DNA from 4 places in the Hymenobacter sp. FMD4 genome. Region 3 is predicted to be linked to each of the others. Evidence: riboswitches for the same ligand, from Rfam matches in the RefSeq annotation. Region 3 holds a riboswitch; each other region holds the start of a gene.
What was found. Region 3 has a riboswitch for cobalamin ahead of AC5FXY_RS17030 (sensor histidine kinase). Riboswitches for the same ligand answer to the same signal wherever they lie in the genome.

Region 1 (7,719 bases), on a different contig from region 3:
CTTTGTCTTCCAGCGCCCGCACGATCTTGCTGGTCGTCATCTTGTCGGTGCGGGTGTGCTGGGCTACTGAGGCTTGCGTTACGAGTTCTGAGCCCTGACCTAAGCGCTGCACGGCTGCCAGCAGCAGAAACTGCGACGGCGACAAGTTCATGGGTTGTAATACTTGGCCTAAGCTGCGCTGCCAGTGCGCAGTGGCCTGCACCAGCAGGAAGCCGGGGTTGTCGTCGGTACCTTCGAAAGAGAACAGTTGATCGGCTGGTTGTGGCATCGGAATTTTAGTAGGTTGCAGCGCCGAACCACTGGATGGTTGAGCCGAACTCCTAAACGCATATTCTGTAACGGAGTTTACTGTAAGTCTGTTTACCACTTGTTTTCCCCTCTGAAGCCGCGTTTAGCGGCTTTTGTCATCTTATGAAAGCTCTCGTTCTCGATGGTATTGGGCAGCCGCTGCAGTTGCGCGAAGTACCCACGCCCCAGCCGCAGGCCGGGGAAGTATTGATCCGGCTCGAAGCCGCTGCCCTCAATCACCGCGACGTTTGGATTCAGAAAGGGCAGTACGCCGGTCTGCGCTTCCCCATCATTCTCGGCTCAGATGGGGCTGGCACGGTGGCCCAATTGGGTGAAAACATGGATGCCAAGTTGCTTGGGCAGTCAGTCGTCATTAATCCTGGCCACAACTGGGGGCCCAACCCCAAAGCACAGGACCGCAGCTTTTCCATTCTCGGCTTGCCCCAAGACGGCACCTTCGCCGAGTACGTGTGCGTGCCGGCCCGCTATGTGCATTCGCGCCCGGCGCATCTTACGGCCGAGCAAGCGGCCGTGCTGCCTTTGGGCGGCGTTACGGCGTACCGGGCCATGTTTACCCGCGGGCGTTTGCAAGCCGGCGAGCGGGTGCTGATTACTGGCATCGGCGGTGGCGTCGCGCTGCTGGCTCTGCAGCTGGCCGTAGCCAGTGGGGCTGAAGTGTGGGTGACTTCAAGCTCCGATGACAAGATTGCCCGCGCCCAAGCGCTAGGTGCTCGTGGAGGTATTAGCTACCGACAAGAAAACTGGGGTCCCGCGCTAGTAAAGCAAGCCGGAGGCGCTTTTGATTTAATTATTGACAGCGCGGCCGGCCCCGGGGTACTGCAGTTGCTCGAAGCTGCGGCGCCTGGTGGGCGCATCGTATTCTACGGCGGCACTACCGGAGCGGTGCCCAACCTGCCGCCGGCCCGCATCTTCTGGAAACAGCTGGATCTGATGGGTTCCACCATGGGAACTGAGGATGATTTTGCGGGGCTGATGCGCTTGGTAGAAAACGCCAAAGTAGTGCCTATGATGGACGAGGTTTTCCCGCTGGCCAATGGCGAACAGGCTATGCGGCGCATGGACGACGGGCAACAATTTGGCAAACTGGTATTGCGTATAAATGAGTTGTAATTGCTTGATTTTCAGGCTAAAAATTTTAGTTTCAGAACTGCTTTTGGGGAATGTACTGGGTGCTTGTGCTGTTGTATTATCGACACTGAAAAGCAAGGAATAACCCACCATGAAGACACCCGCTGATTACCTCGATGTGCCGGTTTTTCACCTGACGTATCCGACCGGTGAGGACTCCGAAATGGTACCCGTAGTCACTTTCGACGACGCCCTGCGCGCCGTGGAAACTGCCTTGGCTGATGCCGAAAAATATCGTTACCTACTGATGCGCGCCCTGCGTCGCTCCCAGGAAGGCGAGGAGGCCGCATCTTTCGCTCCGGTCAGCATCGCCGATGTTCGGCCCATGTATCCAGATCTGGCAGCCTAAGCGAGATTTACTCCATTTGAATACCGAATAACAAGCGGCCCCTCACGGGCCGCTTTTTTTGTGCGGCTACCTAAGCATGAACCTGTTTGGCCGGAAGTGCGTCTACCTTAGTTAAACAGGATTTATTTCACATGATTGCCAGTTTCCTATATAGAGTTGGTCTAGTGGCCGTTGCCATGTACGCTGGAGCCGTGTCGTCCTCGGCTCAACGCTTCGCCGTTATCGGCGATTATGGCTTTGCCGGCGACCCTGAACGTGACGTGGCTAAATTGGTACACAGCTGGAAACCAGCATTCATCCTGACACTGGGCGACAACAACTACGACCGCGGCGACGCTACTACCATCGACCAGAATATCGGCCAGTACTATCAGGCTTATATTTATCCTTATAAGGGTCGTTACGGCGCGGGCGCCACTGAAAACCGCTTTTTTCCGACACTCGGCAACCACGATCTGTACACTACTAATGGCCTGGCTTATCAGCAGTACTTCACGCTGCCCGGTAACGGCCGCTATTACGACTTTGTGCGCGGCGATGTGCACTTCTTCGCCTTGAATAGCTCTTCGCACGAGCCCGATGGCAATACCCTCGTTTCCAAACAGGCCCGCTGGCTGAAGAAGCGCCTAAAGGAATCAAAAGTCACTTGGAAAGTGGTGTACTTTCACCACGCGCCGTATTCATCCGGCAACCACGGCAATACGCTGGCTATGCGCTGGCCCTTCAAGGCTTGGGGTGCTTCCGTGGTCATGGCCGGCCACGACCACCACTACGAACGGCTGGATGTAGGCGGCTTGCCTTACTTCGTGAATGGCCTCGGCGGACGAAGCCTGTATGATATGCGCACGCGCATCGTAAAGCCTAGCCGTAAGCACTTCAACGCCGATTATGGCGCCATGCTGGTAGATGCCACGGCTGAGAGCTTTAAGCTGCAGTTCGTCACTCGCACCGGTGAGGTTATCGATACTTATGAACTAGGCAAGAAAACCTCGAAGCCAGCCGCATCGAATGCCCCAGCATCGGCTACTTCATCGGGTAACTGACCCTAGTTGCAAAACGCGGCTAGCGACTAGTTCCCCTCCTCATCGAGGAGGAGTAGTATGTGCGCTTTAGTGTACGCGCCGTAGGGGCGAGGCTTGCGGTGCCTGATAGCCGGTTGAGCGCTGTGCCAGTACCTTGGCCAGGTCGGCTGCCTGCTGCCGCAGCTCTGGCACCGCCGTCGATTCAAACCACAACGGACGCAAACTGGGCCCTAAGGTGAAAAGCGCAGGCGAAGCTTCACCGTTGGCTGATAGGAGGGCGCCGGTAGCATCCGTGCGAATGCCCAGGCGCATGGCATCCGGTACGAGCAGGCCGGCGTTGCGCAAGCTAGCTACGAGCGGATCGGCCAGCCGCTGGTAATCCATCAGCGGACCGGTGCAAAGAACTACGTGGTCGGCAAGGAGCATGCGGTGCGCGTGGTCGTGGCGCAACTGCACGGCCAGCTGTCCATCGGCTTGCGGCTCGATGTGCTGCACGCGGCCTTTGTGCACCTGCAGGCGCCCCTGGTTCAGGAGCTGCTCCAGCACAGCGGCGTTCTGCGGCGGATTGCGGTGCCGCAGCGTCGACCAAAGCGTAGCCAAGTGGCGCATAAAGCGTTGCTGCTCTACCAGCGGCCAAGCCGCCCAAATGTGGCCTAGGTTCGGACGTAGGGCGTCAAGTACTGCCCGCCAGTCGTAGCCTTCGGCCGCCGCGGTCTGCACGTGGCGACGCACCACGCGCAACACCTCTGTTACGGTGCGCAGGCCAGCCACATCCGCCGCGTAGTAGTTGGGGTAGGGCTTGACGGCCGTGAGCGTGTGAGCCACCGGCCAGCGTCCATGGCGCGATACGGCCAGCAGCGGCCCGCGGTGCCCATCGGCTTGCAGGGCCATCAGTACATCGAGCGAGGTGAGGCCGGTACCCACCAGCAGCACCGATTCATTGAGTCCAATGTTGCGCAGAGCTCCGGGTGCCCACGGGTTGGCGTGGAAATTCGGATGGTGCCGATACACGGTATCGGGCTGCACGGGCATGGAAGGAGCGAAATTGCCCAAAGCCAGCACTACATTATTGGCCTCTAGTTGTTGCCCATTGTCGAGCGTCAGGCGCATGCGGCAGTCATCGGCCATAGGCTGAGCGTCTACGGCGCGGGCGTTCAGCCATTGCAGGCGCACGCCGTTAATAGCGGTGTTGTCCAGCGCAACCTGCACCAGGCTTTCGATGTAGCGGCCATACACCTGTCGCGGGCAAAAGCCGTGGAGGCACTCAGCAATGCCGTGCTTCTGCAGCCACTCCACGAAGTGATTGGGCTCGTCGGGAAAGGCACTTAGCCCGCCGCTGCGCACGTTCAGCAGCCATTCAGGGCGGTCGTTGGTGTAAGCCGTGCCCGGCCCAAGCCGCTCGCGCGGCTCCACCACCACCACATCCAATGGATGGGGGCCACCCGGTAGGCGCGTGAGCTGAACGGCCAGTAAACTGCCCGCTACTCCGCCTCCGATGATGACAATGGTGTGCCGCGTCATAGTGTGCCCCTAAGCCCAAGATCCTCTTGAGCATTGCTTCCGAAAAAAGGAAAAATTTCGGACAATGCCCACCTCAGGCTAGATAGCAAGGGGCACGGCGGTCCGGGCTACAGATACGCGCCCGGCACCAAAAAGTCACGTACGTACTCAGAAATTCCGTCCTCCAGGCGCGTAAACGGCCGCTGATAGCCAATGCTGCGCAGCTTGCTCATATCGGCTTGGGTGAAGTACTGGTAAGTGTCGCGGATGTCTTCGGGCGTGTCCTTGAACTTGATGTCCGCCGTCTTGTCGAGTGCGGCAAAAGTATTCAGGGCCAGATCCAGGAAGGTGCGGGCCTCGCCGGTGCCCAGGTTGTAGATGCCGGAGTTGCGGCGGTGGTGCATCAGGAAGGTGCACACGTCGGTGAGGTCACGCACGTAGATAAAGTCGCGCATTTGCTCGCCGTCGGCAAACTTGGGGTTGTGCGAGCGAAACAGTTCCATGGACCCCGTGCGCTGCACCTGCTGGAAGGTGTGGAATATCACCGAAGCCATGCGGCCTTTGTGGTACTCGTTGGGGCCGTACACGTTGAAAAACTTCAGTCCTGCCCAGAAAAACGGTTTTTCTTCCTGCTGAATGGCCCAGTTATCGAAGTCGTTCTTGGAGTCGCCGTAGGGATTCAGCGGGCGCAGCAGCGGCAGTAAGGCTTCGTCGTCGGAGTAGCCGAGCGCGCCCGAGCCGTAGGTGGCAGCCGAGGAAGCGTACACCAGCGGCAAGTTGTAGCGCACACAAGCCTGCCACATCTGCTTGGAGTAATTCAAATTCAGCAGATCGAAGATGGCCACGTCTTGCTCCGCCGTATCGGTGCGGGCGCCGAGGTGGAAGATGAACTCCACCTGCTCGTGATTCTTGTCGAGCCAGTCAAAAAACTCGTTGCGGTCGACAAACTCGCGCAGGTGCTTGCCCTTCAGGTTGGCCATTTTCTTCTCCACTGAGAAGTTGTCCACGGCCACTACGTCGTTGAAGCCATCGGCATTGAGCCGGCTGATCATGCAGCTGCCGATGAAGCCCGCTGCGCCCGTCACGATAATCATAAGCAGGAGTTGTGTTCTGAGCTGCGAAGTACGGAGTTTCTCGGCGCATGGCGTACTCGGGGCCTCGGGCCGGGGGATGGAAAGGAGCGAGATAGGGACGAGGCTGGGTCAGTACCACTAGTGGCGCTTCTGTAGCGTTGTTGGCTGGCTATAGCAGACGCCGGCCCAGAGCGAGAAGAATTATGCTTCATGGATCAAGTACCGTCCACGAAAAAGCCCGCCACCGGGAAGGCAGCGGGCTATTGTGGCGTTTGTTTGGCTACGTAGTGGGTTAGCCCAGCGAGGCGCTGTACATCCACACGGTTTTCTCCTGCTCGCGGATGTAGTCACTCATCAGGGCGCCAGTGCCTTCATCGTTGGCCTCGCCGGCCAGTTCCAGCAGCTCACGCTCCAGTAGCAACAAGGCCTGAAAGTTTTCCACCACCGTGCGCACCGCCGCTGAGCCTTCCGAAACATTGGTAGCTTCCTTGATGGTGGCCGTTTGTACGTAGTCGGTGAACGAGTGCAGCGGGCGGTGGCCCAGCGTCAGAATACGTTCCGCTATTTCATCGATTTTGACCAGCGCATCGGTGTAAAGCTCCTCAAACTTGGCGTGCAATTCGAAGAACTTCTCGCCCTTGATATTCCAGTGAAAGCCACGGGTGTTGATGTAGAAGATCTGGTAGTTGGCCAGCAGTTTGTTCAGCCCTGTTGCAAGTTCCTGGGACTGCGCGGAGTCTAGCCCGATTTGGTTTTTCATAGTCGATGGTTGGAATGAGTGATGTAGCGCTTACGCAACGGCTGCCGCCGCAGATTCGACCGGCATACGGACCGTGTCCGAGATAAAAGCTAGAAATGAAGGCTTCGGTTATGAACGGATGAAAGCAGCCTCCGTTACTGTCGGCCCGATTACCCTTGACAGAAGGCTTTTGCATTGAGCCGCCAGGTGTCTACCAGCAAAAGGAACCAATCAAAAGTTGAACCTCCACCTCCAGGAGCACCTAACGAGTCGCTGGAAAAATTGCTCGCCCAGCTTGCTCACACCCGTTTCAAGTAAGTTCTCCTACCTTTGACCCACTGTTTCCGGGCTAACTTCTCAGCCCGACTGCGGCAGGTGCTTAGCTTTCGGGCTGGGCTTAAAAAGGGAATCGGGTGCAAGTCCCGAACAGACGCGCTACTGTAAGTACCCATTAGCCAAGTCTTTTCACGCAAGCCATTGCTTCGATTACTGAAGCGAGAAGGCCGAAAAGACGGTACAAGTCAGGAGACCTGCCCGCCGCTGTACGGTGACGCCTTCGCGCCTAAGGCCGTCATCAGGTAAGAACCGCCGCGGCCGGGCCGCTGGTGCTGGCCCTTGCGGGCCGGGTTGGGCAGAGCCCCGCGTTTAGCCTGTGGCGGGTAGGAGAGGAGGGCGTCGCGAAGTGCCGGAGCAGCGACGTACACCGCAGGCCTTGCCTGCTTTTGCTCTCCTCAATGACCACCAACCTTGCCCAAGGTTTTACTTTTCGGCCCATACCGCCGCTTGTAGCGCCCGGCAGCGCCCTGCCCGCGGCCGTGCAGCACCGCATCGACACCAAAACCAAACCGGTGGGCGCCTTAGGTCAGCTCGAAGATCTGGCCCGCCAAATCTGCCTCGTGCAGCAAACTCTTGCGCCGGAGCTGCGCCAGCCGCACCTATTAGTATTTGCCGCCGACCACGGCATCAGCGCCGAGGGCGTCAGTCCTTACCCAGCCGAGGTAACCGGCCAGATGGTGCGCAACTTTGCTGCCGGGGGCGCGGCCATCAATGTGTTCTGCCGCCAGCACGAGTTGGCGCTGCGCGTCATCAATGCCGGCGTGGCCACAGACCTCTCCGACGTGCCCGGCCTCACCGATGCCCGCGTAGCCGCCGGCACGCGCAGCTTCCTGCACGAGCCGGCCATGACGCCCGCGCAGTGCCAACAAGCCCTGCAGCACGGCGCCGCCATCATTGATGAGCTGCACGCCAAGGGCTGCAACGTCGTCGGTTTCGGCGAAATGGGCATCGGTAATACGTCCTCGGCTGCGGTACTTCTGCGCTTGCTCACCGGCCTGCCGCTGGCCCAGTGCGTCGGCCGCGGCACCGGCCTCGACGATGCGGGCCTACAACGCAAACTTGCTATCCTGACCGAGGCCGTGGCCGCTCACCTGCAGGTGTCAGCCGCCGATCCACTGCAGGTACTGGCAACCTTCGGCGGCTTCGAAATCGCCCAGATCTGTGGGGCTATGCTGCGCGCGGCGTCCCATCGGATGCTGGTACTGGTGGATGGCTTTATCGTGAGTGCCGCCCTGCTTGTCGCGGCCCGGTTGGCGCCAGCCA
Region 2 (7,719 bases), on a different contig from region 3:
ACAGGCATATATTTACGAATCACTTAACCCATCTTTTATGTATCTGCTTTGGTCTTGCGTGAACGTTGCGCTACTAATTCTTTTTCTATACGCTAGCTACATTGTCTTTAGAGCTTTACAACAGAAAGTTGGCTGGGCTACCGCCTCTATTTTTGCTATTGGCTTTGTAGCCACTACCTGCTCTAGTTCTCGCAGTAAATTTTCCGATTCACCTCAAAATCTCCTAGAAGCTGGCAAGGTATCGTTCAACGATACAAACATCTCATTGACATCAACGCAGGCCCTTGGTAGTAATATGAAATTGGATATTATGGGCAGCGGAATGCGTCAGGAAGGCAGCTTTGAGCCAAAGACCTTGCATGCCTCCGTAAGCGGGTTTACACTTGGTCATAATTGGCAACCCAGATATGCGAATATCATCCGACGGGGAAAGAACTTAGAGTATAATGTGCTGATGGAACATCAATGGAAGCTGCTGGGCTTAATGCTATGGTCCAGCACTGACTTCTATAATGGTCAGCTTTCAGAAGAAACGATTAAATTTTCGTCTGAGTAAAAAACCAAAAAGCCCCGCCTGAGAATCAGGCGGGGCTTTTTGTTAAAAATCTAAGCGTCTCTTAGTAGCGGTACAGATCCGACTTGAACGGGCCTTCCACCGGTACACCGATGTAGCGAGCCTGCTTGTCGTTCAGTTCGTCCAGCTCCACGCCGATTTTGGCAAGGTGCAGACGGGCTACCATTTCATCGAGGTGCTTGGGCAGGGTGTACACCTTGTTTTCGTAGCTGCCGTGGTTCTGCCAGAGCTCCAGTTGAGCCAGCGTCTGGTTGGTGAACGAGTTCGACATTACGAACGAGGGGTGACCCGTAGCGCAGCCCAGGTTTACCAGACGGCCTTCGGCGAGGATGATAACCTCTTTGCCCTCGATGGTGTACAGGTCCACTTGCGGCTTGATGGTGTCCTTTGTGTGGCCGTAGTTCTTGTTCAGCCACGCCATGTCGATTTCATCGTCGAAGTGACCGATGTTGCAGACGATGGCCTTATCCTTCAGCGCACGGAAATGCTCCTCGGTTACGATGTCGCAGTTGCCGGTGGTGGTAATGACAATGTCAGCCTCCTTGATGGCATTGGCCATCTTCTTCACCGCAAAGCCGTCCATAGCAGCCTGCAGCGCGCAGATCGGGTCGATTTCCGTCACGATTACGCGGGCACCGGCACCCTGCAGCGAGGCAGCGGTACCTTTTCCTACGTCACCGTAACCGGCTACCACGGCTACTTTACCGGCCATCATAACGTCGGTAGCGCGGCGGATAGCATCCACTGCCGACTCTTTGCAGCCGTACTTGTTGTCAAACTTCGACTTCGTTACCGAGTCGTTGATGTTGATAGCGGGCAGGGGCAGCTTGCCAGCCTTCATGCGCTCCACAAGGCGCAGTACGCCAGTAGTCGTCTCTTCCGAAATACCACGGATGCCGGATACCAGCTCGGGGAAGCGGTCCAGCACCATATTGGTGAGGTCGCCGCCGTCGTCGAGGATCATGTTCAGCGGCTGACGGTCTTCACCGAAGAACAGCGTCTGTTCTATGCACCAGTTGAACTCCTCTTCGTTCATGCCTTTCCAAGCATATACCGGTGTGCCAGCCGCGGCAATAGCAGCAGCAGCATGGTCCTGAGTAGAGAAGATGTTGCACGACGACCACGTCACTTCAGCGCCCAGCGCCTGCAACGTCTCAATCAGAACGGCCGTTTGGATAGTCATGTGCAGACAGCCGGCGATGCGGGCACCCTGCAGGGGCTTGCTGGCACCGTACTGAGCGCGCAGAGCCATCAGACCCGGCATTTCAGCCTCAGCCAAACGGATTTCCTTGCGGCCCCATTCGGCCAGCGAAATGTCTTTTACCTTGTAAGGAACGTAGGTCTTGGTCTCAACCATAATGTTGGAATTTTCGCAATCCAACTACAAAGGTAGCCAATTTGTTCGGCGTAAGCGAGCAAAGTAAAAGCCCGGACCAATGGCCCAGGCTTTTAAAAGGTCTGCGGTTGAATAATTCGCTAATTGTTCTGGATAATAACAGCCTGCGTTTGTTGAGCGGCGGGGACCCCCGATCCGCTAATTCCACGCACCACGATGGTGTAAATCTTACCAGCTTCGTAGGTTTTAGTACCGGTGCCGGTACCGGTGCCATCTCCTACACTGAGAATTTGGGCACGCGGCGCACCGCCCGTAATGCCTAAGTTGAGGGACCCGGCATTAAGTGCCACAAAGCTTGAAGCGGCACCAAATGCCACATCCTGGGTTACATCGGTGCCGGGGGCTCCGGGAATGGCTGAAGGCACAGTGAGCCGAACCGGCGAAGGTGCCCCTACTGCTAAATGCACTAGGCGTACTTTCACTTGGTTAGCAGCCGGCGCCGTCAAGTCATCAGATACAGTGAGCAGGGCGGCACTGCCGATAGTAGCTGTGGGGGAATATGCAAAAACCGAGTAATTCTGGTCCTTGGCCACGGTCAGCGCCTGGGACGAAACCACTTGGGTGCCGTTGTTGATGCGCAGGGTAGGCGAACCGGCGTTTACGTCCAAGTAATTACTGGTTTGTCCGTAATTGAGCTGACTCACTTGCTGGTCGTTCACAAAGGCCGTTACCTGGGTGTTGACTGCGGCAGCGGCGTGCGAAATAAGCACCCGGCCCCGGTCGGGTACAACAGGAGTAGTATCGTCGTCGTCGCTGCTGCAGCTAGCGAGAGCGGCCACTGGCAGAGCAGCATACAAAAGCAGGCGACTAAAACGTTTGAGCGGGTGGTTCATGTGAAGATGATTAAATAGACACTGGATGTGACGGGGTTGAGAACGTAACCGGCCGAAGTTTTGTTGACTTGGCATCACCCGGATATGTGATTTTATCTGGCTGATTGTCTATTATCTTTGTTGCATGCCCCCTCTCCAACCTACTGCCTTGGTGCGTAGCTACCGCCTATTTGCTTTGTCACTGCCGATGGCCTTGGGGCTGAGCACCGCTGCTCAGGCGCAAGAGGCAAAAGTGCCGGCCAACCATATTCGGCTGAGCCCTGAAGATGCGTCGCGCGGTTTGAATGGTCAGCAGAAAAATTTCTGGTTTACCATTGGCAACAGTCCGGATTTTAAGAGTGCGGGCTTCTTTGGCCAGCGGTTGCGCCCTTACGTAGCCGACGACGCCCAAGCGCTGGCCAGCCTCAACCGCTACCGCCGCCAAAAATGGCTGTTCCTAGGTGAGCGGCTGGCTTTTGTGGGCGCCGTGGGCCTTTATGGCCGCCAAATTCTGGTGGGCGAGACGCAACAGTATTTCAATAACAATCAGAAAGTGCTAATTGGCGCTGCCTTGGGCAGCCTGTTGGCAAACGCCCTGATTACGCGCCGGACCAACGAGCATTTTATGCGCTCGGTAGAGGCCCACAACGCCACCTTACCGGCGGCGCGCCGTATGGGACTAGAGCGCGCTAAGCCTGACCTACTGGGTGTGACGGCCCCCATGGGCCGGCCACAGCTGCTGGTGGGCTGGACGCTGCGCTAGTTCTGCTGTTTACTTTTGCGCTTTAAGCGCTTTATGGCTGTGATGGACTTTTCGCTGTCGGCGGCGGCTCGGCAATACGTAGCTGAGCACCTGCACGACGACCCCGCTACGCTGGCTTTGCAGGCCCGGCGTTATCCCGAGCTGCCTATACCTGAGTTGGTACGCCAGATTCAGGCCCGCCAAAAGGCGAAGGCCAAGTTACCGATGTGGGCGGCCAATCCCGACTTGGTGTTTCCGCCCGCTTTATCGGTGGAGCAGGCTTCCTCGGCGCGCACGGCAGCTTTCAAAGCTGATTTGGTGCGTGGCGCGCGCATAGCTGATCTGACCGGCGGCTTCGGTGTGGACACCAGCTTCTTTGCCCAGCAGGTGGAAGAAGTGCATTACGTGGAACGCAATCCGCAACTGGTGGAAGTAGTGCGCCACAACCTCGGGGTGCTCGGCGTTGAGAATGTGCAGTTGCATGTGGGGGATGCCGCGGCTTGGCTGCGCGAACAACCCGATGGGCACTTCGATTGGATTTACCTCGATCCGGCCCGCCGCGACACGGCTGACAAGAAAATATTTCGTCTGGCCGACTGTGAGCCGGACGTGCTGCGCCTGCTGCCATTGCTGCTGCGCAAGACCGAGCGCGTGCTGCTCAAAACGTCGCCCATGCTCGATATCGACTTGGCAGTGCAAGAACTCGGACGGGTGCGCCGCCTGTGGGTGGTGGCTGTGGACAACGAGTGCAAAGAGGTTCTGTACGAGTTGGGCCAAGAGGCGGCCGTGGACCCGGAGCGCCTCACCATAAACCTCATGCGGGATGGGCGTGAGCAGACCTTTCGCACCAACCGCACCCGCGAGAGTAAAGCGGTGCCCCGGTACGCGGAGCCGCAGGATTACATCTACGAGCCCAACGTAGCCGTGCTCAAAGCCGGCGGGTTTAAGAGCATCGGTACGAGCTACAATCTGCTGAAGCTGCACCAACACAGCCACCTCTACACCTCCAACACGCTGCGCGAGGATTTTCCCGGCCGGGTTTTCCACTGCCGCGCCTTGTGCCGCTACGACAAAAAAGAGCTCCTCGCCCACCTTGGTCCTGAGCAACGCGCCCACGTGACGGTGCGCAACTTTCCCGACTCCGTTGCGGAGTTTCGCTACCGCACGGGCATCCGGGAGGGTGGCACTACCTACCTTCTGGCCACTACCGATCTGCGGGGCCGACTGATAGTGTTGGTCTGCGACCGGCTTTATCACCAGCCCCACGTGGCGCCGGAACCCATCGTTGAAAACTAAACCAGCGGCCCCAACCCTCCCGGTTTGGGGCCGCTGGTTTATGGGTTATTTCGCCGGGCTCACCCACTTGCTGCCCATGATGCGAAACCGCCAAGGCAAAGCGGCATCGGTGCCGGCATAGTCTATTCCTACGCGGGGGCTGACCCGTACGGATTCGTCGGCTACGGCTTCGCCCCGGTCTTCCAGCCAGATAAGGTTGCCGGTGAGGTCGGTGCCGTAATGCGCGGTGCTGATGCCCAAGGCCTGAGTCAGCAAGCCCGGGCCGGCCGTGAGCTTGGAGGTAACGGAGCCTAAGCCGCGCCGCAGCTGCATCTCATCCAACCCTTCCGTTGGCTCCAGACCCCGAATCAGAACGGCATCGGCTTTACCAGATTCGTTGGTAATGATATTGAACAGCGTGTAGCGGCCGTAAATCAGGTAAGCGTACGCCACCCCGCCGGCTTCATACATCACGCTGGTTCGCTTGGTGAAACGGCCCAAGTGCGAGTGACAAGCCTGGTCGTTGACGTGGGCATACGCTTCGGTTTCGACGATGCGGCCGCCGGTAAGCACCCCATCAATGAGGGAGTACAAGTACTTGCCTAGTAAGTCACGGGCAATAGCCACCACATCGGGCTGCTGGTAGTAGGCGCGGGAGAGTTTCATGGCCTTGCTGTACGTAGCACCGCGTTCTGCTGGTGCGTGCACGCCAAGCAGGGTATTGCTCGGGCTTTGCCTTTCGGTCAGCATGGGATACGAGCGGCGCAATGCGGCGAATACGAAAAATCCGTGCTTATCTTTGCGTTTGCATAGGTGGCCAAACCCCGATTGGGGGGCGCGGCTGAAAAGGGAATGCCGTGCAAATCGGCGACTGTCCCCGCAACTGTGAGCTTCATTACCAGCGTCAGGCCTCTCTTCGCCACTGTTTCGATGACGGCTGCTTCGGCAGCCTGAGGAATGGGAAGGCCGCCGGGCGCGAAGCAAGTCAGGAGACCTGCCTATGCCATTTCAGTGTTCGGCGCCTGCGGAGGACGGGCGGAGAATGAATCGTTATTGGCCCCGGCTTGCCGCTGCGGGTCCTCTTGCCTGATTCTGCCTCGGCTTTGCGAGCAGCTGACCAGCTGATTGCAGGGTTCTGGACCGAAATTTTCGCTATCGAAAACTTTGGTTCGGATGTTCGCTTTTCTTCCTGAACAACTGCCGCGGCGGTTGTGGGTATCGGCCGCAATGCTAGCGGCGGGAACGATACCCGCATGGGCTCAGCGCCCCGATACGGCGCGGCATGTGCTGCCTTCGGTGCAAGTGCAGGGCTTGCGCCCGGCCCGTTACGCCGCCGGCAGCCACTTCACCTCGCTGGACTCCGCCGCGCTGGCGCCCTTTCAGGCCAGCACCGTCGCCGATGCGCTGTCGGCCCGCTCCCCTATCTACCTTAAAAATTACGGCCCGGGCCAATTGGCTTCCATTGCGCTACGCGGCACTTCGGCGCGGCATACGGCAGTGCTGTGGCACGGCTTCTCGTTGAATTTTCCGACGCTGGGCGAGGCTGATTTTTCCCTGTTACCGGTTTCGGCGGTGGGCCGCATCGATGTGCAGCACGGTCCGGCGGCAGCTTTGTACGGCACCGGGGCCATGGGCGGCGCCGTAGTGCTTGGCCCGGGCGAGCTGCCGCAAGGCACCCGCCTAAGCAGCTTAGTGGAAGTCGGCAGCTTTGGCACCCGCGCCCTCAATGTAGAGGGCAGCGTGCGCGACAAGCACGTAAGTGTGCGTACGGGCTTTATGCATCGCACGGCACAGAACGATTTTCAATACGAATCTCCGGAATTTGCGGGCACAGTACTTCGCCGTCAGGAAAATGCGGCCCTGCGTCAGACCAGCTTCGTGCAGGACCTGCGGGTGCGCCTCGGCCGCCGCGACGAGCTGCTGGGTGCCGTGTGGCTGACGGATGCCACGCGCCAAATTCAGCCGGCCATCGGCTCGGCCAATAACCACGCCCGCCAGTGGGACCAGAGCGCCCGCATGATGCTGGGCTACCGCCATCAGCATGCGCACGGCGAAACGGCCGTTCGGGTGGCCTCGTTTACCGACCTGATCGAATACCACAATGATAACCTGCGCACCAGCCATTCGCTGACGCACAACCGGCAGGCCCAAGCAGAGCATACCTGGCAGGCGGCACCCAACCTGAGTCTGCGGTTTGGGGGCGAGGCGCAGCAGTTTGTGGCCGACGTGGATGGCTACCGGGGCGCCGTCACCGAATGGCGCTTCGCTGGCTTCGGGCTGGTGCGCTACGACCCAAGCCCGCGCTTGCGGCTGACGCTGAACACGCGCCAAGCCTTGATTCCCGACAGACGCCCGCCCCTCGCTCCCACACTGGGCGCCGAGTGGCAGGCTTGGGGCAGCGGCCGACAACAGCTGTGGCTGAAAGGCAACGCCGCACGCAGTTACCGCGCCCCCACCCTCAACGAACGATACTGGCGCCCCGGCGGCAACCCAAATCTGCTCCCCGAAACGGGCTTTGGCTACGAAGCTGGCTTGCACTACGAAGGTTGGTGGACGGCCGACGGACAGCTGACGGCCGAGGCCGACCTAGCCGCCTATCATCTGCTGGTGGACGACTGGGTGCAATGGACACCTGACCCGGTCCAAGGCTACTGGAGCCCCCGCAACCTGCGCCAGGTACGCACGCAGGGGGTCGAGTTTAGCAGTCAGGTGCGCTGGCAACCGGGCGCCTACCGCCTGACGGCCCGGGGTAGCTACGCGTTTACGCACGCCCAGAAACGCCAGGGTTACACCATCGATGAAGACCCCGTGGGCCGCCAGCTGCCCTACGTGCCGCTGCATGCTGCCAACCTATCGGTGGATCAGCACTGGCAGGGCTGGACGCTGATTAGCAGCCTCACGCTGAACGGCCTGCGCTACA
Region 3 (7,719 bases):
GCGGGTAAGCACCGCTCGTGTACTCGTTGAGGGTGGCTTCCACCACCCGGTTTTTTTTCGTTCGAACAACTTCCACAGGGGCGTTAAGTATGTGACGGTTGATCATAGAGCGCAGACCAAAATCGCCCCCTATACTGCCCGTCTGAGAAAGCGGCGCATAGTCCAACGGGTAACGGGTTTTGGTAACTACCGAGTCGCCGGTGCTGGTTCGCTCCACCGTGGCTGTAGGCAGCATGTGGTCCAAGTTACCGTACCTGTAGGTTGTGGACCGGGCCCAAGCTTGGCCGCCAGCAAACGTCGAGTCGACTTGCGCGGACTGATAATAGACTGATGAGGGGTAACGGTAGTAAGCGTACCCAAAAACATAGCACGTGGCCACCGGCGAGGCACCTGCGCTGGTGTTGCGCACTACCCGCACCATGAGCCCCATGATGTTGGTGTCGCGCCATGCTCTGGGTGATGCGCGATGCGACCAAATATCACTTGGGTCGTGGAGCAACCGGTAGGTATTGGTAACGCTGTGTACTTTCTTCCACGTACCAGCGTCGTATTTGTAATGCACCTGCCGCTCCAGGTTGCCGCGCAACCAAGCGTAGCTAACCCGATTGATGAAGGGGTTCGGCAGGTACGTGCCGTCGAATTCGTCCTCTTGGTATGAATAGCTGTACGTTGTTCTCCCCAGATGCCCGAGCGAATCTTGCAGTTGCGTAACCTGTTTATAGAAACTTATGCCTTCGCCAAAACACAAGTTGCTGTACACTGGCGAGTTGCTGTAGACCATAACAGGATATGAATAGGATCCTGTATTGGGGTTGTTGTAAATATTCAACACGCGGCGCCCGTATTGAGGCACATAATTGGCCGCCGCGCTGCTGTATCGGAACCTTGTGGTTTTGACCAACTTCCCATTCAGGTCGAAATACTTTAGTTGCTTGCACCGCAGACCGTAATACGGTTCAGTTACCGTTACGCGGTAAGTTGTATCATGGCTGATCCCGGCGAAAGCAGGGTATTCGGCGCATGTGCGGTTGTTCAATGTGATGGTGTAGTAGGCGTTGCCTAATTCCACTGTGACCTCGCCTCTTGAACCCGAACGCACCAGTTCGTAACCGTCGTCGCCGCGAATGGAAAAGGAGCTACGGCAAGCGGTGCTTTGATCGGGTAGGCTCCACGTGATGCGGCGGGGCTGGCGGTTGCTTAACCAGAAGCGTCGGGTAATCGACTGCCCTTCTGCTGCGTCTACGGTTGCATCGGTGATACGGCGTTGCGTTGTTTGGACGCTGCGGTTGTGCGGCGTTTCATACTCGTACCGGAGTGTTGCCCCAGTTGGGTAAGTAATGCGCTCTAGTATCAGGGACCGGGTGAGTAAGGTGTCAGGCGACTTGTTAGCAACCTTGTTGTGAAACCCTTGCGGGTGATTCGCAAAATACACCAATGTGTTGTTGGCAGATTGGCCGTTGTAGAACCCAAAATGGTCTTGCGCAAAAGAAAACCGCTTAGGCAGGACTGCCTGTTCGTTGTAGCCAAATAAGTACGCCGGCTCGTGCGCTTCTTTCAGCGAAACGAGTTTAAGCCGTTGATGCAGGTACTGTTCTTCGGCCGGGGCCGAATTGTGGGTGGGGCTGCTGAAGTATGCGTGGGTCAGCGTGAACTCTTTCAGAACCTCACCGAGTAGGTTCTTGAGCACGATCCGGCTTAAGCGGTGGCTACCTGGGACGTCCAGGCGCTCGGCCGTATCGTATGCGAACTCAACGGCCCCGGTGCGGCTAGCGATTTTAGTGAGGCGAAGAGCGCTAACCGCTTGGGTGCGCTCAGTGTACACATCCGGAAAGTTCATGGCTGGAATATTGTGGTATTCCAGTGGCTCGCTGTATTCCTCGTCTGTCCCTAAGTAAGTGCTGTAACGGTTGCGTTCATAGGTGAATTGGATGGTGTCATCTGTGGCCGTCACGATCCGGCTCAGGTGCCAAGTGGATGTGTAATTGCCATCGTAGTTTGCCGGGCGGACCAAGTGCCCGTTGCGGCGGAGTTGTGTGCTTACTGACTCGAGATCGGCGAAAACGTATTGATTACCTGATGCATCTACGGCACTGAAATAAGGCCCTTGCGGACCGTTAAGCAGCTGCACATGCGTGGTGCTCCTGGGAATACCGTAGCAGTTTCCCGCCGAATCAAGAGCGAATTTGCTGCTTAACGTCGGCGTGCGCAGACTGAACTCGTCCGGCTCGGTATCGATCAAGCCTTGCATGACGCGCTCAGCAAAGTAATACTGTTGATAGTAGCCGGGGGACGGTTCCGGGTCATCGCATGAAATGTAACCTGCGCTGTTTTGCGCCGTCAGCATCCGCGAAAACGACCGGTGGGTTTTGTACAACTCGTCGTTCAGATCCGGTTTGCCCTTTACCGTTACGGTCACAGCTCCTCCGGCATTCAGCACCCACCCCAAACCCACATTGGTGGCGGATTCGTCCACGCGGATGCCGCTGCCTCCCGTGTAGGCCAAGGCAACGGCCGCGGGATAAGTCCCAGTACGTAGCGTAACTACGGGTATGCTGACCGGCACTTGCCCAGTTGCATTCACGTTGGACTCAGTCGGTACTTTGCTGAAACGATACGCTTCAGTGGGAGGTGGCAATACTGTTGTTTCCCAAGTAAAAGGTCCGTTAGGGCTTTGTGTCTGTGCGTGCGTGTCCTTCAATCCGCTTATAAAGCACGCCAACGCGGCAAATAGTAACCTAGACATCATAAAGTAGAAAAGTGCTTATTCATCAGACGTTGTGACCCAAATCGCAGTGCAGGGCATCTGAATGGCTAGAAACTAAAATGAACAAGGCATTACCAGGACGTGAACGAACCGGTTAGACGACATCAGGTCGAGCCTGGCCAGAGGTACTTGGTTGCCAAAGGGCATGTTCTCCGTGGAAATGGCAGGGCAGGCAAGCCGCTGCCGGAAGCCATTGCGCCTGCTCCGCCAAGCGTGCCGCAAAGCATGCAAAGGGAGACAGCATCCATGCAAGTGGGTGCTGCAACCAGCGGCGGAGAATACGTAGAGGGTGGTTCACGCGGGCAATACAGAGGCCTTCCAGGTGCGTACTGGTTCGGTTACTGTTGCAAAGGCGTGAGACGAGGGGGCGGAGCATTCTTCAACGGCCGCAAGCCGCCGCTAAAAGTCTTGCAATATTAATAGGCTATAGTCTCTTCCAAAGAGCGCTGAGTGAAAAAATGTATGGTTTCGAATAGGTGAGTAAACGAAACCTTCATTTTACTGAACAATAGCGAGGGAAAAGAGTGAGCTAAATAATAAGACGTACTATGCAGAAGACTTTTCACTTTAAAACAAACCACCTCATTGCTCAGGACTCCTTGTTCAACTCTGTCGTAAGCGAAATATTAGCAACTTGTTGACCATCAGTCAAATCCTTGCAGAGATGACCCGGCAGGATAGCTCCGGTAACGCCGACTTGGCGATGGTTAACCAGCACTTGGGTGCCCCCTGCCGGTTGAGCTTCGCCGAGTGACTTTACTAACGCTTAGTTTGATATAGTGCGGGGCCTGGGCACCTTTTATAAGTCCACTGCCGGGGAAACCTACCCTTCTGGTAAGGTCAGCAGTTAAGCCGCCCGGGCCTTGATCAGCCTACTAGATGAATACGGGCCTTCAACTCTTCCTTGCACGAGCGGCTCACCGGCACGTACTCTTTGCCGAGCAGCACCGAGCTCTCTTCGTAGGCCTGTACGTGGTCCAGGTTGACGATGTAGGAGCGGTGCGTTTTAAGAAACTGGTCGGGTAGCTTTTGCTCCAGTTCTTTGAGCGTGGAGTCAAACACGAAGTTTCCCTTGGTCGTGTGCAGGCGCACGTAGCTCTGCAGGGCCTCAAAGTAAAGGATGTCGCCGAGCAGCACTTTCACGTGGCCTGAGCCTTTGCGCACAAACAGGTAGTCCCGAAACTTGGGGCATCGCTCGGCCGGCCCCAATACCTCGGTGCCCGCCGCCGCGATTTCCGTAACGGGTCCCGTGGGCCCCGCCTGGTAGGCGTTGTAGAGGGCCAGTTCCAGCTGCGCCCGCAGGGAATCGTCCGTGAAGGGCTTGACCAGGTAGCCGTAGGGCTGGGCCAGCTTGGCCCGGTTCAGGGTGGCGTAGTCCGAGCAGGCGGTGAGAAACACCACCGGGACGGCGAACTGCCGGCGCACGAGCAAGGCCGTGGCAATGCCATCGCAGTCGCCGGCGATGTTGATGTCCATCAGTACCAGCTCCACCGGCTGGCGGGCCAGCACCTGCAGGGCTTCGTCGCTGGTATCAACGGGCTCCAGGGGGTGGTGACCCAGCCGGCTTAGCGTGCGGGCAATCTCATTGGCAATCAGGATTTCGTCTTCTACAATCAGGACGGTAGACATAGGTAGCGCGGTGGTAAGAAAGTAGTTTTAAAACCGTTATCAGGGGCGGGTAACTTCGATGCAGGTGCCCGAGGGGTGGTTGGCCGTGGCCGTAACCGTGGCCTTGAGCTGCTTGGCCAGCGAGGAGACCAGGTGCATGCCCATCGATTCTGCCTGGCCTTTAAGTCCGCTGCCGGGCAATCCCACGCCGTCATCCATTACCCGCAGCTGAAACCCGTAGGGGCACTTCTTTTTGCAGAGCGTGATGCGCAGGCGCCCGCGGCCCCGCGGGCCAAAGGCATGCTTGTAGGCATTGGTGACCAGTTCGTTGACCAGTAAGCCGAAGGCGCTGGCGTCTTTGGCTTCCATGATCACGGCATCCAGCTCCGCCGTTAATTCGATGGGCTTCTGCGCCGAGTTCAGCGAGCGGTGGAGCGACTGCAGCAACTCGGTCAAGTAAACATCCAGGCGGACCTGGGCCAGGTTGGCGGACCGGTACAGAAACTCGTGCACCAGCGCCATGCTTTGGATGCGGGCCTGGCTACCGCTCAGCACCTCGACCAAGGCCGGGTCCGAGGAGCGGCTGCATTGCCAGGATAGCAGGCTGCTGACAATCTGCAGGTTGTTTTTAACCCGGTGGTGGATTTCCTGGACCAGCACTTCCTTTTCGGCGATGGCAGCGCTGATTTCCTGGTGGGCACGGGCCAGCAGGTTTTGCTGACGCTGCAGGCGCCCGTAGCAAAGAGCCGCGGCAACCAGCCCCAGCCCCAGCAGCCAGGCTACCCCCGCCAGGGCGCGTTGGCGCTGCTGCTGCTCCCGTGCCGTGGCGGCCGCCGTACGGGCCTGTTGGGTCAGCAGTTGGATTTGCTGCTCCCGCACCTGGGCCTGCCAATCCACCGGCAACGGAAGCGGAGTGCTTTCCTTGCCGTTTGCTGCGGGCAAGGGCTGGATGACGGCCGGGGCCCCAGCCGACCCGGTCGCTAGCGGAAGACGGCTGAACTGCCCTGAGGCGGCATCCGGCAGGCGCGGCGAAAGCAGGGCCAGGCCAAGTAGCACTACTGCCAACGGCATAACGAGCAGCAACGGGGAACACTCAAATCAGCCGCCGCAGCAGTGCAGCTAATGGTAAGGATGCCGGGCGGCGTAGGTCCGCTCAGGAACTGCAGGTGCTCGCTTTCCTTACGCGGGAAGGCGGAAGCTAGAACTAGCATGCTACTTCGTTTGGTGGGAATGAGGAAGCATCATTCTTGCAACGAGCGAATGCCTTGCGCAGCAGGGGCTGGCCTAGCGGGGTAAGCTGCAAAGGAGGGGGTATTGGCAACCCGGAGACACCAGCGGGTTAAGCCGGGCCTTTCAGATTTCGCAGTTCAATAAGCTAGAGGTCTGCCCCTGCTTGCGAGGGCATTCGTCTACGATCGTAGCGGGCAAGTATCCTGACTTGTGCCATTCTCGTCAGCCTTCTCACCCGCAGGCAATGGCTATGCTGTTGACCAGAACTGGTTTGGCACTTACAGTTGCGCGACAGTCCGTGATTCTCACACGGTTCCTTTTTAATCCCGGCATTACCCGGAAACCTCGCTACGGCAATTGAAAAATGCAAAGAGCGTGTTGGGGGGTGAATACGGGCTTACTGTCCAGCTGGTTTCCTTCCATCGGCCCTGAAGGCCTCAAAAAGCTGGTTTTCACGACTCATGCCCGGGCATAAAAGGCTTGAAACCAACATCCGTGGCCCGGTACTCGGCAGAGGACCAGGCCACGGATTTGCGGGCGAAACTTCAACGGTTGTATGCGCTGGCGCAGCGCCCAGCAAGGCGTTTCTGCGTGGTATTGCAGGAGTACTGCCGGTAATAACCGGGTGAGCGCCCCCTCCCCTACCCCACCCACTCTTCGGGAACGGGAACTGCCACGGTTACTTGCCGGGAAGCTGTCTGCTGACGACGCTTGAGAGCTACTTTTTTACCGCTTGGGGGACATCATCTGGCGCATCTGCTTTTTCATCGCCTTCAGGATCTGCGCTTCGTGTTCCTCCCGGAATCGATTGAGGATGTTGTGGATGATGTCGGGGGCCGAGGCGCCATTGCCCAGGATAAAGCCCAGGTTGGTGAAGAACTGCTGGTGATCGGCCGTGATGCGCAGCGTGGTGCCCTTCTTTTCCGCTGAAGGCACAAACAGCGGGGCCAGGTCCAACTCGCCCGTGGCTACCGGGGCCGGGAGCGCCGGCTGCGCGGCCTCCGCTCCTTCCAAGTCATCGTCCTCTTCGGCTTCGTCTTCCTCATCAGCCAAAGCAGATGCGGCTGCCGGCGCGGCGGCTGGCCCCTCCCCTACCCGCTTCTGGGCGGCGGCTTTGCCGGCTGGCTGGGCGGGGGCGGGCCTATCTGCTGGCTCAGCCGCGGCTTTTTTTTCCTCTGGTTTACTTACCACGGGTGGCGGGGCCGCTGCCGGGGCCGCGACCGCGGGCTCCGCGGGCGCAGGGGTTACGAGCGCGGGAGCTTCCACCGGGGCCGGCGCGGCCGGCTTGGGCGCATCCCCCAGTAGGCTAAAGGCGGCTACGCCCGAGGTGAGGGCGGCAAGTTCGCGCTGGCGCCGCTCCGCGGCGGCCTCTTTCGATTCGGCTGGTTTCTTGGCCATGGGGAAGGTTAGTGGGCGTTCTCGTCGAGGGTTTCAGTGGCGGCAACCGGGGCGGGTTGCTCGTACTCCACGGGGGTGAAGTCGATGCGCTTGCCGGACGGGGTGAGCGTGCCTTTGCCCACCACCAATTCCAGGATCTCGGTGATCAGGCTGCCGAGGCCAAGCTTGCTTAATTCCCTTTCCGGCATCGGGAACATGGTGGAGCGCTTGTCCTTGATGCTGACCAGGGATTCCACCCGGCTGTTGAGCAGCGGGTAGCCCTTGTCGCGGAACAGCTCGGCGGTTTTGGTGTACACCGTGCGCTTCTCGGCCTTGAGGAACTTGTTCCAGAAGGCGTAGAAGCCGACCAGATTCGATTCGGGGCGCTGGGCCTGGGTGAAGTTGCCCAGGATGTGCATGTAGGACATGGTGGAGGCAATGGTGCCCATGTCCGGCTCCATGGGCAGGAAGATGTAGTCCACCCGCTCCAGCAGCTCGCTCAAGCCCACCACGTTGACCGTACCGGGGGTATCGACCAGAATAAAGTCGAATTCCTTTTCGGCCAGGGTGTCGATGGCTTCCACCGCTTTCTCCACGCTGGAAATGCCGATGGGATACGGGGTAACGCCTTGCTTGATCAGCCGCTCCTGAAAGGCTATGTCGGACTGCAGCAGCTGCTGCTCGTGATTCCGGTAGGCATGCAGGGTGTTCTGCGGATAGTCGCAGTCGAGCATGGCCAC
Region 4 (7,719 bases), on a different contig from region 3:
GACTTTAAGCAGCGGTTTCAGATGCAGAGCTACGACCTGACGGGCACCTACACGCGCAGCTTTGGCCAGAACAGCCGCCGCGAGTGGACGGTACTGGGCCAGCACAACCGCAACCGCAACACGCGTCGCTATGAGCTCGACCAGTTTTCGCTGACCGAGCCCGATGTTATTGCCTTCGAGGAAGAAAGCCCCAACACGGCTCGCAACCTCGAAACAACCCTGCAAACCGACTACGTGCATCCTATCGGGGATAAGCAAACAGTAGAAGTCGGCGGTAAAATGATCCAGCGGACGGTGACCAGCGACTTCCGCGTGAGCCGCACCGGCCCCGATGGCGTGCTGCGCGAAGACCCGCGCCTCACCAACAAATACGATTACGACCAAGACGTAATGGCTGCGTACGGTACTTACGGTACCAGCTTGGGCAAAAAATACAATGTGCGGCTGGGCGCCCGCGTGGAACGTACCGATCTGAACGGCGACTTCGAAGGCCAGGACCAGCCCTTCAAGCTGACGTTTACCAACGTGCTGCCCAACGTAGCCCTGACGCGCAACCTCAAACAGCCCGGCTCGTCGCTGCGCTTGAGCTACTCGCGCCGCATTCAGCGCCCGAGCGTGTTCTTCCTAAACCCCTACCGCAACGAAGCCGACCCGCGCAACATCTCGCAGGGTAACCCGGAACTCGATGCCGAATTCACCGACAACTACGAGTTGAACTGGAACGCCTTCGTCAAGAAGTCGACCATCAATATTTCGCTCTACTCGCGGCAGACCAACAACGCCATCGAGCGGGTGTATAATACAGATGCTGAAGGCCGCGTCATCTCGACCTTTGGCAACGTAGCCCAAAACCAAACCTACGGCGCCAACTTCTTCGGCTCGATCAAGCCGCTACCGAAGTGGGACATCAGCGGCAACGTAAGCATGTTCTACGTGTACCTCTACAGCCGTACCCTCCGAGACCTGGGCCAGCGGGGCAGCAACTCGGGCTTTGTGTACTCGGCCAATATCAACTCGGGCTATAAGTTTGAGAAAGGCCTCAGCGTGCAGTTCTTCGGCATGCTGAACTCGCCGCGCATCCAGCTACAAGGTCGCAACTCGCCCTGGCAGATGTACTCCATCGGCTTGCGGAAGGAGCTGCTAAAGGGTAAGGCCGACTTCACGCTGAACGCTGACAACCCCTTCTCGCGCAACATCCGCTTGGTGAACGACTTCGACAACGGCCGATCTAGCTCCACCAACACCACGTACGTGTTTAACCGCGGCGTACGGGGCGCCTTCAGCTACCGCTTCGGCAAGCTGGAGAATAAGCCGCGCCGCCCGAGCCGCAGCATCCGCAACGACGACCAAAAGGCCGGCGAAGGCGGCGGTGGCCAGGGAGGTAACTAAACCAGGTAATGAGTGACAGGTTACACATTCGTAGCTCGTCCGCATCAGCAAACCGGCCCGGCTGCTCTCGCAGCCGGGCCGGTTCTTTTTTCTCGGTACCTCAATTCACGTTACCTCATCGTCTGTCCCGTCATCCCCGGTTCCAAATGGCCCAGGCGGCTTCGGCTTGCAGGCAAAGCATTTCGAAGCCGTTTTGCGTTTGGGCGCCGCCAGCGCGGCCCCGACGCATAAATTCGGTTTCGCTGGGATTGTATACCAGATCAAACAAGTAATGCTGCGGCGTGAGGGCTTCGTAGGGAATGGGCGGGTACTCGTCCACGCGCGGGTAGGTGCCGAGCGGGGTAGTATTGATGATGAGCGTATGCGCGGCTACCAAGTCCGGGCTCAGTTCGGCATAGGTGAGGCCCAAAGCCAGCTCGTCGCGCGAGACAAACCAGCTGCGTATGTCCAGCTCCCGCAAGGCCACTTCTACGGCCTTGGCCGCCCCACCGGTACCCAGAATAAGCGCCGAAGCAGGTTCGCCACGCAACGGATAAAAACGCTGCAAAGAGTCGCGAAACCCCACGTAATCGGTGTTGTGCCCGATGAGCCGGCGGTCCGCATCAAACTGAATGACGTTGACGGCACCTACCCGCCCCGCCGAGGCGTCCAGCCCATCGAGGTAAGGCATGATTTGCTCCTTGTAGGGAATGGTGACGTTGAGCCCGGTAAGGTCAGGCCGGCTGGCTACCAGGGCCGGTAAGTCGCGGATGTGCTCTAGTTCGAATGGCTCGTACGTACAGTCGGTCAGGCCTAGGTGCTCAAACTTCTGCGTGAAGTAAGCCGGCGAAAAAGAATGCGTCAAAGAGCGACCAATAAGACCGAATTCACGAGGCATAGACAACGGATTTTACCCCGAAAAAACAAAAAAAACCGTCCCCGCCAAATAGCCGGGACGGTTTTCTACTTTCTAATGTACAACTACGCCTGACGCGGAGCCGAGGCGAAACGTTGCTTCAGGAATTCTATGACCACGGGCAACACCGACACGGCTATAATCAACAACGTGAACAAGCCAAAGTTTTTTTGGATGAACTCGATGCTACCGAGGAAGTAGCCGGCCACCGTCAGCGACGTTACCCAGATTACACCTCCTACCAGGTTGTAGGACAGAAACTTGCCGTAGCTCATGGTGCCCACGCCGGCGATGAAAGGCGCGAACGTGCGCACGATGGGCACGAAGCGGGCGATGATGATGGTTTTGGCACCGTGTTTTTCGTAGAACTCCTGCGTGCGGATCAGGTACTCTCGCTTCAGGAAGCGGTAATCGCGCCGGAATACCCGCGGCCCGATGTAGTCGCCGATGTGGTAGTTGAGCGTGTCGCCGAGCACGGCGGCCACAATGAGCAACAGGATCAGCAGCGTCACGTTGAGCGGGCTGTTGGGCAGCGCGGCCAGCGAGCCGGCCGCAAACAGCAACGAGTCGCCGGGGAGGAAGGGCAGCACCACTACGCCGGTTTCGACGAAGATGATCAGGAACAGGATGGCGTAGGTCCAGACGTCGTATTGCTGAATCAGCTCGGCCAGGTGTTTATCGAGGTGCAGGACGATGTCGATGAAGTCCTTAAGTATTTCCATGCGTGCAGAGATTATCCTGCAAAGTAAAGCCCTATCCTGCAAAGGCTCGTCATCCAAGGGCGTAACCTGCGGCTTATCATCGGCTTCGAAACGGCAAACAGCCCCTCTCCAGCGTCAAATTATCGGCTGTTTTACGCCGCCAATCAGCGCGGCCACACTAGGCTGGCAAGGAGGCGCACAGGAATTACAGCACACTGATGGGCACTTTGTGCTCGTCGATGGCCACGAAGGTGAACGTACCGGCCACGGCGTGGTGCCGCGAATCGGAATACATTTCTTCGGTGAAGATGTCGACCTGCACATCGAGGCTTTTGGTGCCGATGCGCGAAACCCGCCCGATCAGCTCGACGATGGTGCCCGCTGGAATGGGAATCCGGAAGTCAATCTTGTCGGAGGAGACAGTAACCATGCGCTTGCGGCTAAACCGGGTGGCGGCAATGAAAGCCACTTCATCCATGAGCTGCATGGCCGTGCCACCGAACAAGGTGTCATAGTGATTGGTGGTGCTGGGAAATACCGCTTTGAAAATGCGGGTTTCGGCGTGGGCAATGCGTTGGGCGACGTCGGTCATCGAAAAAAAGGAAAAAGGTGAGGCCCGCACCTGCGTTTGGGGCGGACCTCGGGGCTTACTTCCCTCATCGAATATCATCGGACGCGCAGGCAGGCACTGGCCGCCTTGCTCCTGCGCTTGTTGGGCCCAGGGCACACCGTTCCTCTGTATTCGACGGTGGCTCTAAGTCGCGAAAGCACGCGTCGCATCGTAGGTAGGCAAGTCTCCTGGCTCGTAACGGGAAGGCCGTCCTTCTCACCGCGCGGCGGCAATGGACCTAAGTGACTTTCCTTGATTGTGTTACTTACAGTTGCGCGTCAGCCCGTGAATTACACACGGTTCCTTTTTAATGCTGCCGAGTGGCAGCAACCTTTCTACGGCAGTTGCGGATGACAAAGAACTGGCCGCAAGTATAGCGCCTAGCCGGGATACTTGTGGCTTACCGTTACCGAGCGGCCACGTGCCAGACGCGGTTGCCGGCGTCGTCGGCCACGAGCAGGGCGCCATCTGGAGCCACGGTTACGCCGGCAGGCCGGCCATACACCTCACGGGTATCCGGATTAGCAATAAAGCCCGTCAGGAAGTCCTCCATGCCCCCACTAGGCTTTCCGCCACTGAAAGGCACAAAGGCGACTTTGTAGCCCGAAAACTCCGAACGGTTCCAGGAGCCGTGCTGCCCGATGAAGGCCCCGCCTTGGTACTTCGCCGGAAAAGATTGTGCGTTGTAAAAGGCCAGGCCCAATGAAGCCGTGTGAGGCCCCAGGGCTACATCTGGTGCAATGGACTTCGCGACCAGATCGGGCCGCTCGCCTTTGCGGCGCGGGTCTTCCTTCTGTCCGAAATACGCGTAAGGCCAGCCGTAAAAGCCGCCTTCGCGCACACTGGTCAGGTAGTCGGGCACGAGGTCGTCGCCAAGTTCGTCCCGCTCGTTGACGGCCGTCCAGAGCACCTTTGTACCGGGCGCCCAGTCCATACCCACGGGATTACGCAGGCCGCTGGCAAACACGCGCTTGCCCGAGCCATCTGGGTTAATTTCCATGATCAGAGCCCGGCCCCGATCTTCTTCCTCGCCGCGTTCCATCACGTTGGAAGCCGAGCCGATGGACACGTAAATCTTGGAGCCGTCGGCGTTAGCCAGCAGGTTGCGGGTCCAGTGGTTATTGTAGCCACCCACGGGCAGGTCGAGCACCTTCTCCCCTTTGCCGCTGATTTTAGTCTGGCCTGGCTGGTACGGAAAGCGCAGCACAGCATCGGTATTGCCCACGTAGAAATAATTGCCCACGATGGTCATGCCGAAAGGCTGATTAAGATCGATCAGGAAGGTTTCGCGCAGCTCGGGCTTGCCGTCTTTGTTGGCATCCCTGAACAGGGTAATGCGGTTGGCGCTGGTTTCGCGAATGGAGCGCGACTCTTTCATTCCTTCCTTTTTCTCGCCCTTGGCCGTAGAGGTGCGCGGCACCGTGTTAGACTCCACCACAAAAGCGTCGCCGTTGGGCCCGATGTATACCCAGCGCGGGTTTTGCAGGTCGCGGGCGTACTCCGTAACGGTAAAGCCAGCCGGTGCCGTGGGCGTCTTGCCCGCTGGCCAGCCAATGACTTTGCTGAACTTGATTTCAGAAGGTGTGGCGTACGGTTCAGGCAGTTGGACTTCCTGCCCGGTCGTACCTTGCGGCTCGGCCGGAACGGCGCCGGTCTGGCCGTTGGCTTGCGGATCGGTTTGGGTATCGGCGGTATCAGAGCGCTGCTGGCTGCAGCCGATGAGCAAGGCTCCGGCAGCCGTCAGCAGTAAGTGCGGCAAGTGTTTCATGGTCGGGTTTCGGTCTGATCGTAAACCCGCTTTAATACTCACTCAGGGCAAACAGGTTGTCGGCTGCTTATGCGTAGCCGGCGCCAGAATCCGCCCGCCACGCCAGCTACTGTCCACCGCCTAGTTGCTTGCGTTTCGGGCCGGCGCCAACCGGCTGTAAACAACCATGTCCAGAAAACGGCCCGCGTAATAGAAGTTTTCCCGGAAATAGGCTTCCTGCACAAAACCGTGCTTTTCCAGCAACCGGCGGGAGGCAGCGTTGTCGGGGTTCACATTGGCTTCGAGGCTATGCAGCCCCACTTCTTCGAATGCGAACCGATACGTTTCTTCCAACGCCTCACCTATGAGCCCTTGGCCCCACAAGTGCGGGCTCAGCAGGTAGCCTATTTTGCCGCGGTAGTGCTCGGCTGCGATGCTCCACGGGCCAATGGTGCCGACTAGCTCGGGCTGGCCCAGCAGGCTGATGCCCCACATAAGCCCTTTACCCTGCTCAATGTTTTGGTTTATCAGTTCAATCAACTCCTGCGCCTGCTGCAGGGTGGTGGTCGGTTCCCGGTCTAAGTAGCGCATTACCTGCTCATCGGAACGCAGCCGGAGCAGAGCGGGGGCATCGGCCGCCACGAGGCGACGCATGTGCAGCCGCGGCGTGTACAGTTCGGGCAAGGAGGTCAGCGGCGGCAACATGAGTAGCAGGGTAAAGCCCAGCGAAGCAAGCGCTCCACTTGCGCGCGAATGTAGACAAGCGTGTCGAAGCCCAGCCTTAAGAGGCTGCAGATACAGCGCGTTTAAAATTCTTTGCTCCTCACTACTTAGCCAGAAGTATGAGACAAGCGCAGCTACTAACGCTCGTAGAATAACTTCTTCTCTTTGACAATTCCCCAAGCGTACAGCATTTCCGCTTGCACATTTGAGTCGCGGGGGTGGCTGATCTTTTCCCACGATAGTACGGGACAATCAACTTGTACCACCGACGCAGGCGAATTGGCAATAACTGCCAAGGCACGCTTCTCGTTGGCGTTTTCCGGTTTTGCTGACTTATCGGCAAAGGTATAAATGGCAGCAAACCCAATCGTGGCTACTGCATACCAGCGTCGGAGCACAGGCCGCAGATGCAGCAGCAGTTGATAAGATGTCGCTCCGTATAAGAACACCAAGCAAAGCAGAATGGGCATGATGGTATCCCGACGGAGAATGTTTGGCCGGTAATCACGGTAACCGCCTAGCGGCAGCAGCAAGGTATATACAAGGGCAAACAGGCCTACCCACTTCAGCACCTGCATCAGCATTTTGGCTTCCGCTGGCACTTGCTGCTTGCGAATGAGCCAGGCATTGATGAGTACCACGCCGACTAACAACATCAGGCCCAACTTCTGAGTGAGCTGATAATAAACGCCCAAAGGCAAACGGGCATATCTCTCGAGTAAAGGGAGCGTATTAGTAAGGTTCTCAGCATTGTATTGGCCTACATACGAGGAGTACAAACACAGCAAGCTGATCCAGCCAAAACAAAACAAGAGCTGCTTTGGAAAGCGCTTATAAACATGTTGTATGCGTAGCAGCCACGATGCTCCCTGAAACTCCTGCGCATACTGCCATGCTTTATACAGTAGCACGGCTGGACATACTATAAGTACTACTGCAGGTACCAATGGCCCGTTGAAGGCCAAGAAGATGGCCAACAGCGACAACAAAAAGACTTTAAAGGAGCTGAGTTGAAGCTGCTTTTCCCTTACAGCCGCCCGGTAAAACGGCAGGAAGAATATCAACAGCAGGCCTAACGGTAATGGATAAAAGATGGCATAGGTAACCGCTTTATCAATTATGCCCATTTGCCCATGATAGCCATAGGCCTGAAAGAGCGGCACCACGAGTACCGCAGCTAGCAGTGAGGCCTTCTTAGGCGAATTCCTATGTGCCGTAATGTAGGCTGCCAAGACAGCTATCAGCAGCACTTGAATAAGCGTTTTTAATATGGCCGAAGCCAGGTAAACGCTTTCAATGGGACCTACAAGAGCTTGCAATTGAAGCGGGACTATCTGGAAATAGCCGCTCATGAGCCAGTGCGCAAAAAACCGATTGGGAGCAGCGTAAACTTCCTGCTCTACAGACGCCGCCAGGCCAAATGGGTCCGTCAGGACGTGACGATAGGATTCGGTAGGTAATACGATATTAGCTATATCCCCATCTAACACTGCCTTACTATGCTGAAAAAAGGAAAACCCTATATCTGCTAATAACAGCAAGCATAGTAACAGATACCCGTAGCGCTTCAACATTACATCGTAATTAGGAACCTCAGCAAACGATGCTCCGAACCATCTACTGGTTGCATAGCATATGAAAGCCATGCTTTGAC

Region 1: it holds a riboswitch for cobalamin, as region 3 does, so the genes downstream of both, cobT (nicotinate-nucleotide--dimethylbenzimidazole phosphoribosyltransferase) here and AC5FXY_RS17030 (sensor histidine kinase) in region 3, are expected to answer to the same signal.
Region 2: it holds a riboswitch for cobalamin, as region 3 does, so the genes downstream of both, AC5FXY_RS01975 (TonB-dependent receptor) here and AC5FXY_RS17030 (sensor histidine kinase) in region 3, are expected to answer to the same signal.
Region 4: it holds a riboswitch for cobalamin, as region 3 does, so the genes downstream of both, AC5FXY_RS17550 (acyl-CoA thioesterase) here and AC5FXY_RS17030 (sensor histidine kinase) in region 3, are expected to answer to the same signal.

What each region holds. Positions count from the first base shown of each region.
Region 1 is NZ_JBZYWH010000017.1:89,426-97,144, forward strand. It holds gene AC5FXY_RS15475 (MarR family winged helix-turn-helix transcriptional regulator) at 1-268, opposite strand, end outside; gene AC5FXY_RS15480 (zinc-binding dehydrogenase) at 412-1,419, shown strand; gene AC5FXY_RS15485 (hypothetical protein) at 1,529-1,786, shown strand; gene AC5FXY_RS15490 (metallophosphoesterase family protein) at 1,963-2,829, shown strand; gene AC5FXY_RS15495 (FAD/NAD(P)-binding protein) at 2,896-4,329, opposite strand; gene rfaD (ADP-glyceromanno-heptose 6-epimerase) at 4,437-5,402, opposite strand; gene AC5FXY_RS15505 (Dps family protein) at 5,674-6,141, opposite strand; cobalamin riboswitch at 6,477-6,672, shown strand; gene cobT (nicotinate-nucleotide--dimethylbenzimidazole phosphoribosyltransferase) at 6,855-7,719, shown strand, end outside.
Region 2 is NZ_JBZYWH010000001.1:437,611-445,329, forward strand. It holds gene AC5FXY_RS01945 (hypothetical protein) at 38-556, shown strand; gene ahcY (adenosylhomocysteinase) at 618-1,931, opposite strand; gene AC5FXY_RS01955 (DUF4397 domain-containing protein) at 2,051-2,803, opposite strand; gene AC5FXY_RS01960 (hypothetical protein) at 2,928-3,545, shown strand; gene AC5FXY_RS01965 (class I SAM-dependent methyltransferase) at 3,561-4,820, shown strand; gene AC5FXY_RS01970 (DNA-3-methyladenine glycosylase) at 4,866-5,465, opposite strand; cobalamin riboswitch at 5,594-5,815, shown strand; gene AC5FXY_RS01975 (TonB-dependent receptor) at 5,973-7,719, shown strand, end outside.
Region 3 is NZ_JBZYWH010000021.1:32,839-40,557, reverse strand. It holds gene AC5FXY_RS17040 (RHS repeat protein) at 1-2,503, opposite strand, end outside; gene AC5FXY_RS17035 (LytR/AlgR family response regulator transcription factor) at 3,632-4,393, opposite strand; gene AC5FXY_RS17030 (sensor histidine kinase) at 4,433-5,443, opposite strand; cobalamin riboswitch at 5,779-5,966, opposite strand; gene AC5FXY_RS17025 (hypothetical protein) at 6,329-7,000, opposite strand; gene AC5FXY_RS17020 (ParA family protein) at 7,009-7,719, opposite strand, start outside.
Region 4 is NZ_JBZYWH010000022.1:61,173-68,891, reverse strand. It holds gene AC5FXY_RS17565 (TonB-dependent receptor) at 1-1,389, shown strand, start outside; gene AC5FXY_RS17560 (shikimate dehydrogenase family protein) at 1,520-2,266, opposite strand; gene AC5FXY_RS17555 (DedA family protein) at 2,350-3,006, opposite strand; gene AC5FXY_RS17550 (acyl-CoA thioesterase) at 3,191-3,577, opposite strand; cobalamin riboswitch at 3,757-3,945, opposite strand; gene AC5FXY_RS17545 (PQQ-dependent sugar dehydrogenase) at 4,002-5,363, opposite strand; gene AC5FXY_RS17540 (GNAT family N-acetyltransferase) at 5,484-6,047, opposite strand; gene AC5FXY_RS17535 (hypothetical protein) at 6,203-7,639, opposite strand.